One region of the Streptomyces sp. NPDC054932 genome, then DNA from elsewhere that is predicted to be linked to it. Evidence: riboswitches for the same ligand, from Rfam matches in the RefSeq annotation. Region 1 holds a riboswitch; each other region holds the start of a gene.
The links. Region 1 has a riboswitch for guanidine ahead of ACWGE1_RS07385 (MBL fold metallo-hydrolase). Riboswitches for the same ligand answer to the same signal wherever they lie in the genome.

Region 1 (3,261 bases):
ATTCGAGTTCTCGGACAGGGGCATCCACTGAGTCAGAAGGTCATCGCATTCTCTGGATTCAGAGTGGGTTGACCTCAATCTTTCGTGACGGCCGCCGGTTTCACTGGCGTGTCCCGCTGAGACCTGTCCCGTAACTGGGCGGCGCTCCCTTGTCGATACCGGATCGGACCGTGTCAGTGGCTGGTGACAGGATTGAGAAATGCTGATCAAGGGATATGACGCCGACGCGTTGGTGGCGGGCGAGCCACTGCTTGCCCGCCCGGGCTTCTGGTCGAACTACCTTCTGGCGATGTGCAGCGACGGCGGGTGTGCCGAGCGGCCGGTTCCTGAGTGGTTCGGCGACGACGGCGCCGATGCCGATGCCCTGTCCGAGGTCCTCTTCGATCCCGAGCGTTGGCCAGTGTTTCGGCTGCCGGCCGAAACCGGCCCTGGAGCCGTGGTGATCTACCGCAACCTGGACGGCGACTACGGCACCGACTATCTCCTCACCCATCCTGGCAGGAGCTACGTCCAGCAGATCGCGAGTTGGGACGGAGATTTCAGGGGTACTGGGCTGACGTGGCGCGAACTGGTCCGTACCGCTGACAGCCCCTCCTCCGGTGCCGAAGGTGTCCAGGACACGGCAGCCCGGCTCCTGCTGATTCTTCCGCTCCTCACCGACCCGGATGTGCCGGAAGAATCGTCGGCCAGGCTCACCTCCGCCCTGACGGTGGTCGGCGCGCCGCAAGACAGTGCCTCCAACACGGCGCAGCACCTGCTGGCCCACCTCACGAGAAGATCCCTGCACGACCCCACGTGGGAGTCTCCGCTCAGCGGAAGCTGAGAGGTGAGTCGAGCTGCTGGTCACCACATGAAATGACCTTGGTATGGCCGGTGTGACTACGGCATCGGAGTCTGAGCACTCAACAGGTGCAGCTCCGCGGCCGATATGGATCCCGAGCAGAGATGCACCCGAGGTTGACCTCGATTCGTCAGCGGGGTTCTTGCCTGCAATATCACCAGACCGTTCGGGGCAGGCTGCCCGCGTGACGCCGCGGGCACGCCGGGCTCCGCGGCCCGGAGTCCGGCTCGACGCAGGCCAGGCCGGCCGCTGTGACAACGCGGTCGGCTTGGTCAGCGCGGCTCAGTCGTCCGGGCAGATGACGAAGAGAGGGAAGGCGCGTCGGCGGGGCTGGTTGCCCATCTCGTTGAGTGCGGCGCGGATCTCGTGCAGGTGGCCGGTGGTCATCTGCAGTGGGGGTTCGTGGGGCTGGTAGGTGGTGCGGACCGGGTAGTCCACGCCCGGTTCGGTGGTCATCTCGATGTGACAGCCCATGACGTGGGTGACCGGTCTGTGTTCGCAGAATTCGATCAGGCGGTCGATGGTCCGGGCGAAGGCGTACCAGTCCTGGATGTAGAGGCGGCCTGGATAGACCGTGTCGCCGGTGAGCAGGAACCCGGTCCACGGGTCGTAGAACGTGACGGCTGCCTCGTGGTGACCGGGGGTGGCCAGGCACTCGAGCGTGCGGCCTCCCAGATCGACCCTCGCCGTGGCGGTGGGGTTCTGGTCGAACCCGAAGTACTTCCAGGCCGTGGGGAGTTCTGCTGCGACCACTGTGGTGTCGGGGCGGTCGGCGAACTGGCCGTCGCCCGCAATGTGGTCGCCGTGGGCGTGTGTGTGCAGTACCAGCAGGTGGTAATCCGGGCGGGGGTGGCGGGCGAGCCAGCTGTCGACGAGCTGGTCCACCACCGGACGCAAGGGAAAGAACTCACTCGACGCGGTGGCCCCGGTGTCGATCAGCACTGCCCGTTCGTTGCCGAACAGCAGAAACAGGAACGGCGCTTCGTAGTTGATCGCCATGTTCTGCCGCAGGATGACTGTGTGCTCGTCGTACTCATGGACCTGGATGTCCGGGTCGGTGTTGTGCTTGGACGAGGGTGAGCCGTGGATCCAGCGGACGTCCAACTCGCGAGGCCGAGCAGCCTGGCTGTCGAAATCGATGAAGGATGTTCCTGCGGCCATGACGCCTCCTGAGTGCGTCGTCTTGGCGGGCCGGGTACGGCGCACATCTCGTCCGGGGCGGGCACCTGTGAGCCTCCGCCGCGACGCTACCACGACGCGATGTCGGTCAACGTGCTCGTGCGCGCGCCGGCAAGCCTTGCCGTCGCCCTGACCGGTTCCGCCGCCTTCCTCCACCGGCGGAACTGGCAATCTCCTGAAAGGGCGGTCGTTCACCCCACGGCATGCGGGCGGCCGCGGGAGCCTCCGGTGTGATCGTCACACCCCGCTGGGGCGTATCGGCCAAGCCCAGGATCGGCGTGCAGGCCAAGGCGACCGGAGCGCCGCCCCGTGCCGTCCCGTACCCGGGCAGTAGCAGGCGGCGGGAGCCCCTGAGGGTGTGCGCGCGGACGCCGTTGCCTTGCGGCGCATGCGGGAGAGGCCGTACGGCCGCGGTGAGCGTGACGCTCAGGCGCGGCGGAACAGGTCGTCGGCATGCACCGGATGCCTGCCGTTCCACGTCCGGCCCGGGCGGCGGGGCACCTCCCGGCCCTGGGCGAGCCACTGCCGCTCGACGGCGTCGTAGATCGGGGCATCGGATGTCTGCGAGAGCTCCTGGGCGAGCCGGGTGAAGCCGGTCCACTGCGGAGGCGAAACGGTTTTCTGCTCCATACCCGGGCCAACGAATCCGATCGGCCGATGTGGCGGTGCGTGACCGTTCTGTCATGAAACGAAAGAGCGGACCGGGAGGTTGCGAGGTGACGACGGCCCCGCTGCCGAGCGCGGTAGCAGGGCCGCCACACGGACACCGACCCGGAGCTGACGGGGCGTGATGGCAGGGAAGGGCCGGTCCGTGGCGTGCGTGATCGGCCGGCCGAGCCGGTGCTCAGGACATTTCGTCACGGATCTCGTTGCGGTGCTCCTCATAGGCCAGTCGGGCGTCGTCGTTCGGGAGAGCCGGGGTCGTGAGGCCGCAGGCACAGGTCACCACCGTGAGGTCGGACAGAGCGCGCAGGGTGTGCCCCTCAGGGCTGGTCCGGGCCGCCTCCGCCGGCTTCTTGTATCGGAGGTTGTGCGGGTAGTGACGTGGGCGGACAGCGGCCGGGGCGTTGCTGGCGCTGGTGTTGTCGCGGGTGAAGCGGTGCTCGCTCATGGGTCCAGTGTCGTCTGCCGGACCCGCGTAACCTGCGCCCGCGCGGAGGAATGCGACGCAAACATCACCGAGCTGGCCGCGCGTCAGTGGTGACCCATCGCCGGGCCGTTCGGGCGCGGACTTCGGATCG
Region 2 (3,261 bases), on a different contig from region 1:
AGGGCGGCGCGGGAGCGGCTGTCGTCCGGCACGCCCAGGGCGCGAGCCGTGCCGCGCACGCTGTCGGCGGACGCTGCGGCTCCCGCAAGCTCCTCCGCGGTGAACGGAAGTTCGATGCCGCTCCGTTGCATGCCGCGGAAATGGCCGATGTCCATGCCGGCGGCGGCCATGCGGCGGACGATGTGCGACAGGGTTCCGGTGGCGGGCGGCGCGCCGAGCTTGACCGCAACTTCGCGCAGGGTGGTGGACGTCGCAGCTGCGGCGGCGATGGCCTCGTCGGGGTACTTGCGCCAAGGGCTTCGCTTGGCGAAATGACTCGTGTCGATCCCGTAGGCGGTGGCCTTCTCCTGCAGCATGCGGCGTCGCCCCCCGCTCTCCTTGAAGCCGAGGCGCCGCATCAGGTCGGCCCAGCCCCTCGACGCGGCGACCGCGGAGGCCAGGGTGTCGCGGTCGTTCGGGTCTTCCATGGCCCGCCCCCTCCGTGTTCCGTCCGGCCGCGTGTGCGGCCCTCGTACGGATTAACGGGTCGGCGGTGGGGCGGTTACGGCTAGTTCCGTCCGATAAGCGGAGCGGCCCGCACCGGGAGGGTGCGGGCCGGGCCGGAGCGTGGGGCGGGGTCAGAGGCCCAGGTCCTTGATGATTTTGGCTACGTGGCCCGTGGCCTTGACGTTGTAGAAGGCGTGCTCGACCTTGCCCTCCTCGTCGACCACCACCGTCGAGCGGATGACGCCGGTGACCGTCTTGCCGTACAGCTTCTTCTCGCCGTACGCGCCGTACGCCGTCAGCGTCTCCTTCTCCGGGTCGCTGACCAGGGTGACCTTCAGGTCCTCCTTCTCGCGGAACTTCGCCAGCTTCTCCGGCTTGTCCGGCGACACGCCGATGACGTCGTAGCCGTGTCCCGTCAGGAAGGAGAGGTTGTCCGTGAAGTCGCAGGCCTGCTTCGTGCAGCCCGGCGTCAGCGCGGACGGGTAGAAGTAGACGATCACCTTGCGGCCCTTGTGGTCGGCGAGCGAGACCTCGTTGCCGTCCGCATCGGGCAGGGTGAAGGCGGGGGCGGTGTCGCCCGGCTGGAGTCGCTCGCTCATCGTGACACTCTCCTCGGGAGGGGATCGGTATGCCATGAGACTAAGCTGACAGACTGTTCATGGCGGACTACGCCCCACAGGACCACGACGACGGAGGCAGCGCGGTGCCGGAAGCCAGGACCCCCGCACAGATCGAGGCGGACATCGTCCGCCGCCGTGAGCAGCTCGCCGAGACGCTCGACGAGATCGGTGTGCGCATGCACCCGAAGACGATCATCGGGGACGCGAAGGCTCGGGTCGCCTCGACCGTCGACCACACCGCCGGACGGGCCTTCGCCACGGTGAACCGGATCGTGACGGACCTGAAGGACGGCCTGCGCCACGACGACGGGACTCCGCGCATCGACCGGATCGTGCCCGTCGCGCTGGTCGCGGTGGGCGTGGTCGGGCTGCTCGTGGTGTCGGCGCGCCGCAAGCGCGGATGACCCTGAGCGGTACGGGGCGGGCGCGGACAGGTAGGTTCGGGGCGTGAGCGAGAACACCACCCACGACAAGCTGCCCATTCGCATGCTGCACGACCGCGTGCTCGTGAAGTCCGATCTGCCGGAGGGCGAGCGGCGCTCGGGCGGCGGCATCCTGATTCCCGCGACGGCTGCGGTCGGCAAGCGGCTGGCCTGGGCCGAGGTGGTCGCGGTCGGGCAGAACGTCCGGACGGTCGAGCCCGGTGACCGGGTGCTGTACGACCCGGAGGACCGTGCCGAGGTCGAGGTGCGCGGCGCGACGTACGTGCTGATGCGCGAGCGGGATCTGCATGCCGTGGCCGCGGAGCGGCTGGAGGGGTCGGAGGACTCCACCGGGCTGTATCTGTGATCTGTCCTTCGTGAGGCGTTCGGGCCGGTGACCCTGGTCACCGGCCCTTTTCGCTGCCTTTTGCTACGGTGGAGGAGAACCCGACGAGACGCGCCGTACCGGGTACGACAAGACGACGCACCCCGTATCGCTCGATGTCTCGGAGGTGCCGTCATGGCATGGGTTCTTCTTCTCGTCGCCGGTCTGCTCGAAGTCGGCTGGTCGATCGGCATGAAGTTCACCGAGGGTTTCACCCGGCTGTGGCCCAGTGTGTTCACGGGCGCCGGCATCGTCGCGAGCATGGTGTTGCTGTCCTACGCCGCGAAGACCCTGCCCATCGGTACGGCGTACGGGGTGTGGGTGGGCATCGGCGCCGCCGGTGCGGCCGTGGTCGGTATGGCGGTGCTGGGTGAGCCCGTCACCGCCGCCCGGATCTTCTTCATCTGTCTGCTGCTGGTCGCGGTGGTGGGACTGAAGGCGACCTCCGGTCACTGACCGGCTATTCGAGGAAGGCCGAGGGCGGGCGCAGGCCCTCCGCCGGGCCTCCGTCGCTTCCTTGCGTGCTGCCCTGGTTGCTGCCCTGTGTGCCCTGGGTGGTGCCGCCCTCGTCGCCGCCCTGGGTGGTGCCTGCGTTGTCCTGACCGCCGTTGCCCTGGCCTCCGTTGTCCTGGCCCGAGTTCGTCCGGCCGCCGTTGTCCTGGCCGCCCTGGTCCTGGCCGCCGTTGTTCTGTCCCTGGTTGCGGCCGCCCGTCGGGTTCGACGGCGTGGGCCGGGTCGGGCGTTGCGGGGTGCTGGGGGAGGGGGCGCCGGTGGTCTCCTGCGGCGGGTTGGATTCCGGGCCGGTCGACGGCGGCGGCTGTGCGGCGCCGGCCTGGACCTCCAGGTCGAAGTCGACGGGGTCGGTGCCCTCCAGGGCGGTCTTGGTGTACGCGGCCCAGATGCGGGCCGGGTACCCGCCGCCGCCGATGCGGGCCTCGCCGAGGGCGCCGTAGAGGGACTGGAGGGTTCCGGTGTCCGGGTCCTGGCCCATCATCGAGACCACGGTGACCAGGTCGGGGGTGTAGGCGGCGAACCAGGCCGAGCGGTCCAGTTCGCCGGTGCCGGTCTTGCCCGCGGCAGGGTGGCCGGCGGCGAGGGCGGCCGTACCGGTGCCGTTGTCCACGACGCTGACCAGCATGGCCGTGGTGGTGTCGGCGGCTTCGCGGCTGATGACCTGGGTGGGGGTGCGCTGGGGCAGGCCGATCGTGTCGCCGCCCTTGGTGATCTTCTCCACGAAGGTGTAGGGGGTGCGGCGGCCGTGGTCGGCGAGGGTGGCGTAGGCCTGGGCCATGTCCAGGACGCCGGCCTGGAGGGTGCCGAGTGCCATGGCCGGGCTCGCGACGAAGTT
Region 3 (3,261 bases), on a different contig from region 1:
GGCAACGGCGGACCGTCCGGTTCCTGGGCCCTGCCCACGGACCGGCTCGAGTACGGCGAGATGCGCGCCCTGTGGGACGGGGTGCTGGGCGCCCGGGATGCCGGCCCGCACACCGGGCTCCTCGTCGGCGAGCGCATCCGGCCCGAGGGCCTGCACATCCTGGGCCATCTCGTCCTCACCTGCGCCAGCCTCGCGGACGCCGCGCAGGCGGCCGAGCGCTACCACCCCCTGGTGAGCCAGGCGGGCACGGTGACCCTGCACCGTGGTCGCGGCGGCTTCGGCCGGATCTGCTACCGGCCGACCGTCGGCCCGGCCGCCATGCACCCCCAGCAGGTGGAGGCGGTCGTCAGCAGCATGGTGCGGGCGGCCCGCTGGATCGCCGGCGACGACTGGACGCCCCTGTCCGTGTCGTTCGCCCATCCCCGCGCGGGCTCGCCCGAGCCCTACGCCCGCGTCCTCGGCTGCCCCGTCGCCTTCGACGCCCCGGAAAACGCGATCACGGTCGCCGACGAGGACCTCGACAGGCGCCGCCCCCTCTACGATCCGGCGCTCAACGCCCTGCACCGGGCCTACGCCGACCGGCTCCTGCACCAGCTGTCCGCGGCCGGGACCGTGGCCGTGGCCGAGCGCGTGCGGCAGTGGCTGGAGCGGGCCGCGCTCGAGGACGCGGGACCCGAGGGACCGGCCGGGGAGCTCAACCTCAGCGTCCGGACGCTGCGCAGGGCCCTGCACGCGGAGGGCACGTCGTGGCGCACGCTCCTCGACACCGCCCGCCACGGCCGGGCCCGGCTGCTGCTGGAGACCACGACCCTGCCGCTGGACCGGATCGGCCCCCTCGTCGGCCTGAGCGGCGCGACGGCCCTGGTCCGCGCCTTCACCCGGTGGGAGGGCATGCCTCCCGGGGCGTACCGCAGCCGGCACCGGCCCGCGCCCCCGGACCGCGACGGGACCGGCGCCGACGCCGGCGCGGGCGCCGGGTGAAGCGCCGGGTGAGGCGCCGGGTGAGGCGCCGGGTGAGGCGCCGGGTGAGGCGCCGGGTGAGGAACTTCACCGGGGGCCGGGACCCGGCAGGCTGCCGCCGTTGCTAGATTGTCCGGCGGCCGGTCCAAGGCCCCGGACGAGATGCGCCGTACCCGGTTACGCACGACGACGCGCGCGGTACTGCACGAGCAGCGCCGTCCGCTGTCCGCACCCGGGCGGCGTCCTCGTCGAGCAGGATGGACCCCACGTCATGACCGTGCCACTCACCCGCAGCCTGTACCGGACGACCGCGCACGCCGCGGGCGGCCGTACCGGATCCGTCCGCACGGACGACGGGCGCCTGGACGTACGCCTCGCCCCGCCGCGCAAGAAGGTGCCCGGCACCACCAACCCCGAGCAGCTGTTCGCGGCCGGTTTCGCCGCCTGCTTCACCTCCGCGCTCGCGGAGGTCGCCGCCGAGTTCGGGGCGGACGCCTCCGCCGCGCGCGTGGCCTGCGAGGTACAGCTCGGCACCACGGACACGCCCGCGGGATACGGCCTCGCGGTGGCCCTCACCGTCAGCCTGCCGGGGTGGCGGGCCGCGGACCTCCAGCCCCTGCTGCACCGGGCGGACGCGGTCTGCCCGTACTCGCAGGCCGTGCGCGGCAACGTACCGCTGACGCTCCTGGCCGTGGACGACGACGCTGCCGCCGATGACCGGGCCTGAGACCGGGCCGGCGGGGCACGCCCCGGGCGGCCCCGGCGTCCCGGTACCCGAGCACGGTGCCTGGCTGCGGCGCGGCATCAGCCGCAACGGCGGCCCCCTTCGCGAGGAGGGGGACCGCGAAGTGGTGTGGCTGCAGGTCGGCTCGTACTACGCCGACAGCCGGGGCTTCGCCGGTACGACGTCCTTCGACGGCTCGCAGGTCCGCTTCCACCACCTCACGGGCGAGCCCGGCGAGGACGTCGGCGCCTTCCGCCGGGAGGGTGCGAACCTCGTCGAGCGGGGCACCAACCCGGACGGCAGCACCTTCCTGGAGATCTGGACCCCCCTGCCCGACGCCGACGCCGACGTCGGCTCCTGGTCCGGTCCGGACCACCACGTGGTTCGCGTCGGCCGGCACGTGGTCCACGTCGATTCCCGCGCGGGCACGTACTGGCGGCTGTGACCTCGGCGGGCGTCAGTTCTGCAGCCACCAGATGACGTAGCCGGCCAGCCCGCCCCCAGCGGCGTAGCAAGCGCCGCGTACCAGACTGAACAGTGCGGCGCGGCCCAGGCGGCGAACGGTTCGTGTCGCTGTCTTCGGCATCTTCGTATCCCCCTACGGGTTCGCCCGGCCCCTGCGGCCGCGGCGTCCGTTCCAGATTCCGCGCCTGGAGGGGTTGTTGTCCGAAAGAGCGGGCGGTGCGGGAGATCCGCCGCTACGGTGCAGGTCAGCGGGGTGCCCGCACTGCCCGCAGCGGGCGGCGGGCAGGCCGGTGTGCGACGGGAGCGGGGGCGGGCAGTGCGGACGGACGGGTCTCGTGAGCTGTACGAGGCGCTGCGCGCCCTGGAGGCCAGGGCCGCCTCCGCGCGGAGGAAGAGCGGCGCTCCGGCCTCCCGGCGGGAGGCCGCCCGTCTCGCCGGGGAGGACAAGCTCGACCGTCGGATCTGCGAGTGGCTGCACAAGGACCCGGCCAGGGCGAAGGTGCCCGACACCTCCAGCAGCGAACAGCTCATGGCCGTCGTCCGGGTCTGGAGTGATTGGGCCGGGGAGGACCTCGACGAGCGCTACTGGCGGACCCTGCTCGACGACGCGCAGCCCGTACGCACCCCGAGGTCCCGCACCGGCCCGGGCGGTGCCGGACCCGATGACCCGCAGGGCGTGTTCCGCAGCCATGCGGCATGGACCGAGCAGTACGTCCTGCCCGCCCGGCTGCGCGACCGGGAGGGCGAGCTGCAGGAGCTGGAGGACTTCTGCACCGCCCCGGACACCGACGACGCCCCGGGGTACGCGTGGTGGCAGGCCGGGCCGTGGGCGGGCAAGTCCGCTCTGATGGCCGAGCTGGTGCTGCGCCGCCGCCCGGCGGGCGTGGACTTCGTGAGCTGCTTCATCGGTGACCACCTCGGCAACAACGACCGCGACTCCTTCCTGCAGACCGTGAACCGGCAACTGTCGGTTCTGGCCGGCCGGGGAACGCAGCCCGGCAACGGCCGCGCCGAGGAGGAGTTCCTGCTGCTGCTCACCGAGGCTGCCGAGGCCTGCCGAGGACGCGGAGCGCGGCTGGTTCTGGTGGTGGACGGGATCGACGAGGACCGGG

Region 2: linked by a shared signal. The riboswitch ahead of ACWGE1_RS26070 (DMT family transporter) and the one ahead of ACWGE1_RS07385 (MBL fold metallo-hydrolase) in region 1 are both predicted to bind guanidine.
Region 3: linked by a shared signal. The riboswitch ahead of ACWGE1_RS10750 (Ohr family peroxiredoxin) and the one ahead of ACWGE1_RS07385 (MBL fold metallo-hydrolase) in region 1 are both predicted to bind guanidine.

The regions. Positions count from the first base shown of each region.
Region 1 covers NZ_JBSGXU010000017.1:34,164-37,424, reverse strand. Annotated here, with positions in the region: gene ACWGE1_RS07395 (tetratricopeptide repeat protein) at 1-72, shown strand, start outside; gene ACWGE1_RS07390 (hypothetical protein) at 200-823, shown strand; gene ACWGE1_RS07385 (MBL fold metallo-hydrolase) at 1,124-2,002, opposite strand; guanidine-III (ykkC-III) riboswitch at 2,014-2,081, opposite strand; gene ACWGE1_RS07380 (hypothetical protein) at 2,447-2,650, opposite strand; gene ACWGE1_RS07375 (hypothetical protein) at 2,865-3,131, opposite strand.
Region 2 covers NZ_JBSGXU010000111.1:5,388-8,648, reverse strand. Annotated here, with positions in the region: gene ACWGE1_RS26090 (HNH endonuclease signature motif containing protein) at 1-356, opposite strand, end outside; gene bcp (thioredoxin-dependent thiol peroxidase) at 618-1,085, opposite strand; gene ACWGE1_RS26080 (DUF3618 domain-containing protein) at 1,190-1,510, shown strand; gene ACWGE1_RS26075 (GroES family chaperonin) at 1,554-1,895, shown strand; guanidine-III (ykkC-III) riboswitch at 1,948-2,017, shown strand; gene ACWGE1_RS26070 (DMT family transporter) at 2,049-2,369, shown strand; gene ACWGE1_RS26065 (transglycosylase domain-containing protein) at 2,374-3,261, opposite strand, start outside.
Region 3 covers NZ_JBSGXU010000027.1:48,411-51,671, reverse strand. Annotated here, with positions in the region: gene ACWGE1_RS10755 (AraC family transcriptional regulator ligand-binding domain-containing protein) at 1-981, shown strand, start outside; guanidine-III (ykkC-III) riboswitch at 1,094-1,156, shown strand; gene ACWGE1_RS10750 (Ohr family peroxiredoxin) at 1,232-1,687, shown strand; gene ACWGE1_RS10745 (hypothetical protein) at 1,674-2,129, shown strand; gene ACWGE1_RS10740 (hypothetical protein) at 2,403-3,261, shown strand, end outside.